DNA from 2 places in the Halomonas sp. AOP7-E1-9 genome. Region 1 is predicted to be linked to the other one. Evidence: predicted binding sites of a transcription regulator. Region 1 holds the regulator's gene; the other holds the start of a gene.
The links. The regulator FliA, encoded in region 1, starts transcription of late flagellar genes. The targets are predictions, from matches to a motif close to CTAAAGTTNNNNNNNNNNCNGCCGATA.

Region 1 (2,408 bases):
GCGTTTCCTCAATAAAAGAGGGCAGGCGGCGCTTGGTGATCAGTGAAATACCTTCCAGCACCATGTTCATGGTAATCAGGCGCTCTTCTGTACGTCGTTCTAGCTTCACCGCGATGGGTTTAAACACCAGATTCGCCAGCAAAATACCGTAGAAGGTGGTGAGCAGCGCCACCGCCATACGGGGGCCAATGACATCCAGGTCACCGGCATCCATGACTTCCAGCATATTAACCAATCCCACCAGCGTGCCAATCATGCCAAACGCTGGCGCATAGGTCGCCATGGTGCGAAAAATCTGGGCTTCTGCGTGCTCGCGAGCCTTGAGCCGGGCAATCCGCCAACGCAGCATGTCGAAGATCTCATCTTCTTTGGTATTGGCAATGACTAACTGAATACCGGTACGTAAAAACGGATTGCGCGTATGCTCCAACTCTTGTTCGACTGCACGCACATCGCCTTTAAACCATAGCCGGGACATGGCGACCAGCTCGTTGATATCGTCGCGTATATAGGTATTTTCACGCCGAAAGACAAGCCCTACCAAGCGTACAACGCGTAACACCTCTTTTAGCGGATAGCTTATAAAAGTAGCGGCCAGAGTACCGGTTATAACAATCGCCAGGCCCGGCAGATTGATAAAACTTTCAGGGGACTCCGCAGTAAAGAACAGCACGCTTACTAGCAGCAGCATACTGGCGAATATACCTATCAACGTGGACGGGTTCATCAACGGCTCCTCGCCGGTTATTGTGAGTTAACGTATCGGTTGTTTAGGCTGAATCATGCAACCGGGCACGCAGACGGCTAATGGCTTGGCTATGCAACTGAGACACACGCGACTCGGTCACGCCCAGCACGGCGCCCACTTCTTTTAAATTCAGCTCTTCCTGGTAATAAAGTGCCATGAGCAGTTTCTCGCGCTCTGGCAACGCCTCAATGGCAGCAACCAATGTTTGGCGCTGCTGCTCATCCAGCAGCTTTTCAAACGGCAAGTTGCTCACATCAAAACTTACCGGCTCACCACCATCGGCAACCAACTCTTCAAACGGCAATAGCTGACCGCTATTGGTGTCGTTGAGCAGCTGTTGGTAATCACCCAGCGGCATCTCAAGCGCCAAGGCAATTTCACTCTCTTCCGGCGAGCGCCCGAGCTGCTGCTCTAGCCGCCGGATCGCGTCGTCCACAGCGCGCGCAGCGCGGCGCACGCTGCGTGGCAACCAATCCCGCGTACGCAGTTCATCGACCATCGCCCCACGGATACGCTGGCTGGCAAACGTCGCAAAGCTGGCACCATGAGCGGCATCAAAACGGCCCAGTGCTTCTAAAAGCCCTACCGTGCCCGCCTGAATAAGATCATCAAGTTCAATACTGGCTGGCAACCTGACCTGCAGTGTTAAGGCATGACGTCTTACCAGTGGCATGTATTGTGTGAATAGCTCGCCTTGCTTGATTCTGCCTTGTGCTGTGTACATCTTTTTGCCTCGCGGCTATACAACTTTTACTGATAGTTCACAATGACTTGCAGACCCTGAACACGAACAGGCCGCTGTCCAGGCAGTAACTTAAAACGAAACTGCAAAGGAGCACTTACCTGCCTTCCCGCCAGCTCGGTGACCGTTCCGCGCCCTCCCGAGAGAGCCACACACTGCTCCGGATGGCATAGCCATGCGTTGATAGCGCTGCCCGGCGGCGCCTCAAGCTGCCAGTGTATCCGATCAATCACACGATTGTGCACCTGTACAGAATCGGGTGGCGTCATTGACTGGCTACGGGTTTCCCGGTCACTCATGGCCACCATCACGCCCGGCACCGAGGTGCTCCAGCTGCCCGCCGCCTGAGCGCTACCGATGAGACCTATCAACCCGCAAACACCCATCATCTTGAATAGCTTGCTTAACATGTCGAATATTTCCTTATCAGCGCGCCAGCACCAGAAGATCGATGGCCAAATAGTGGCTAGCGGCTTCACGCAAGTTTTCCAACAAGCCTTGGCGCGACAAAGAGGGCTCGTGCAGTGCCAATAATCGGCGAGGCCCGCCATTGTCACGCGCCTGGCGAAGTAGCCGGTACATCTCGGCAAATGCGTCCGCATCGCTGTTAACCCAGAGCGCCCAACGCGCATGCCGAGCACTTAGCTGAGCCAGATCAGGCGCATTAACGCTAACCGCCTGTATATCCCAATCGTCAGGTGATCCTGCCCAGTGACGGCCCAGCGCAGACCATTGAGCCAGGCGATGTTGAGCCTGTTTGACAGCCTGCGCGCCCTGCCCTGGCAAACCAATAATATACAAGGGCTTTTTAGGTCGCGAAGGGGCTTTCGCAACCGGCTGCTCGTCAATCGTGGGGGTGGGCGAAACAGCACCTGGCGCGGGCGCAGGCGCTTCGCTCATCACCTCCATATCACTTGC
Region 2 (2,408 bases), on a different contig from region 1:
TTGTACGAACGGCACGGTCACCCAGTAGCTCTCCTGCTGCTCCACTTTCAGCGTTGAAGCTAGTAAGCTCGTTAGTTGTATCTTTTAAATCGTTATACGCGTCGACAAAATCGTTGATCGCTTCGCGCTGCTTTAGGGTATCGCGCTCAATGTTGACCGTGCTGGTCGCTTTTTCGCCTTCGGCAATGCTTAGCTCACCCAGGTTAAGCGTTACCCCTTGAATAGCATCCTCCACCTGGTTACTGGCACTGGTAATCGTGATGCCGTTCACCGTTAAAGAAGCATTTTGCCCCTGCTGCTTGGCGCCAGCTTCTTCCGCTTTGCCGAATGGGCCTGCTCCACCTACAAATTCAAAGCTATCAATGGATGCGTCTGCCCCCGTGACTTTGGAACTGAGTGCCAAGCGGTAGCCATCGCCGTCATTAATAATCGTGGCGTTAACACCGGCGTCTTTATTGGCATTAATTGCATCACGAATATCGTTTAGCGAGCTGTTGGCATCAAGCTCGATATTGACCGGCTTGCTCTCACTACCTACAAAATTTAGCCTGATAGCGGTCGCACCGTTTAGCTCCAATGGATCTGAGGGTTTATCTATCTCAGTAATACTCTCAGAGGCAAGCGAGCCGTATGTCGCGACCTGGCTAACTTCTACCTGGTAGCTGCCCGGCAGCGCGTTCGCCGAGGTAGTGGCTTTTATATCATCGCCACGCACATTGGCGGAAAGGCTTTGATAAAGCTTTGGGTCGTTAATCTTGGCCACCGCATCGTTAAATGCGTTGAGCGACGTTTGCAACTGCCCGTAAGCGGAAATTTTGGCTTCTTGATCGGCTTTTTGCTGCGTAATCGGCTCAAGCTTACCGCGCTCGGCATCTTGAAGCTGATCCAGCAAACCGGTGAGATCTAACCCTGAACCAACACCAAGGGAGGTAATTGTTGCCATCAGTACAGTCCTCGCAGACAAAAAACATGAATTCTATAAACTCTATCGGCCGAAAAGGAATTAACTTTAGCCCCTATGCGCTCGTATTTGATAATCCTAGCCGAATTACTGAGTAGCGCCTACCCACCTCCCAAACCACACGCTTGTGCTTTCAAACCTCACGGCACATTATGTATTGCTTATACAAGTATTGGCTGGCTGCCATCATTTGTATTTCTAGCCTTTCTAGTTGCAATAACTGGGAACTCGAGAGCGCTTGATGACACTGCCCTTCTGATACGTCCTTTACCTCTTCTGAAAAGGCTTTACTGGAAAAAATCATTCTTTCATCCTCTTTACGTATGCGGAAAAGAGTATTCCTCTTGTTTGTTTCACTTTTTGTACTCGTTAGCGTTTTTTTAGATGCTTCAGGTTCGTTTGTAACGTTTAAAGACATTTTATTCATATCCAGCACGCCACCCCTCTTTATCGCTACATCATTCACTCTTTTGCGGCTATCAACGGTACCGCACAGCTATTACTGCTTTTTTATCGGTTAAAATCAATCATCCCCCTGTGGCGGCAGCCTGCCACTAACCACCTTTAAAGCAAACGTTTGAACCATTAAAACGCTGCCACTTAAAACGATCCTCGATAAAAAACATGAGCTTAACCGATTAATATCAGACATTTCCCGCGTTAAATTTTAATTTAATAAAAATTAACGACATACCTATGTACGACAAAATATCTTATATAGCAACGATATACTGCATCGCTTAATTATCGCCCTGGCGCGTTATAAAAAATACTATCCATTTGATTTTTAATAGAAAAAATAATACTGGATAATTATACAACGGCTTACCGTCAGCAAAAAAACATGTCTACACCATACTTTGGCTTTTAGTATGCCTGCTTAATCCGCCGCGTTTGTGAAGTTTTGTTTTTTTTCTGCAACATTATTAATCGGCCTCTTCGGCCTCAGCCTTGGGCTATCGGTATTTACAATGCTCCAAAATGGGTATCTTCAGCACTCAACTTGGCCTTTGCTACTGCTGCTCTAAGTAATAGAACTCGCCTTGCGATACCGGTGACGGCTTTGCGCACATTCCGGTGGCCCAGCACTTTTTTACTGAGCGATAACAGCTATTCGAGGCAGGCACGCGGCTACGTTTAATGCCTATAGCCGCTGGGTTATGGCAGTGATGCGGCGAGAGTAAATATATGAAACGTTTGTTTGAAGAGTGAGGCTAATAACGCTTATGTCGTGCCTACCGCGTCACTTTTGTCACTAGATTGCTTAGGCGGGTGCGTAAAAAGCCCGCAGGGGGAATCTGCGGGCGTGCTGGCGGTCGCTTATGCTAGCGCAGGCCGAGCAGAGAAAGGATAAACAGTACAACGACGATTAGGCCTACGATATAGATAATATTACGCATGTTGGCACTCCTTGCTGGTTTGCGTTTTGGTTGAAATCAAAGGGTTG

Region 2: a site for FliA is predicted at 987-1,013, ahead of fliD (flagellar filament capping protein FliD). Genes of this name have one in related genera too.

Annotation. Positions count from the first base shown of each region.
Region 1 covers NZ_JBQSVC010000010.1:48,563-50,970, reverse strand. Annotated here, with positions in the region: gene ACT3R4_RS07970 (motility protein A) at 1-727, opposite strand, end outside; gene ACT3R4_RS07965 (RNA polymerase sigma factor FliA) at 771-1,472, opposite strand; gene ACT3R4_RS07960 (flagellar protein FlhE) at 1,499-1,900, opposite strand; gene ACT3R4_RS07955 (hypothetical protein) at 1,917-2,408, opposite strand, start outside.
Region 2 covers NZ_JBQSVC010000003.1:1,039-3,446, forward strand. Annotated here, with positions in the region: gene fliD (flagellar filament capping protein FliD) at 1-943, opposite strand, end outside; gene ACT3R4_RS02620 (hypothetical protein) at 1,095-1,397, opposite strand.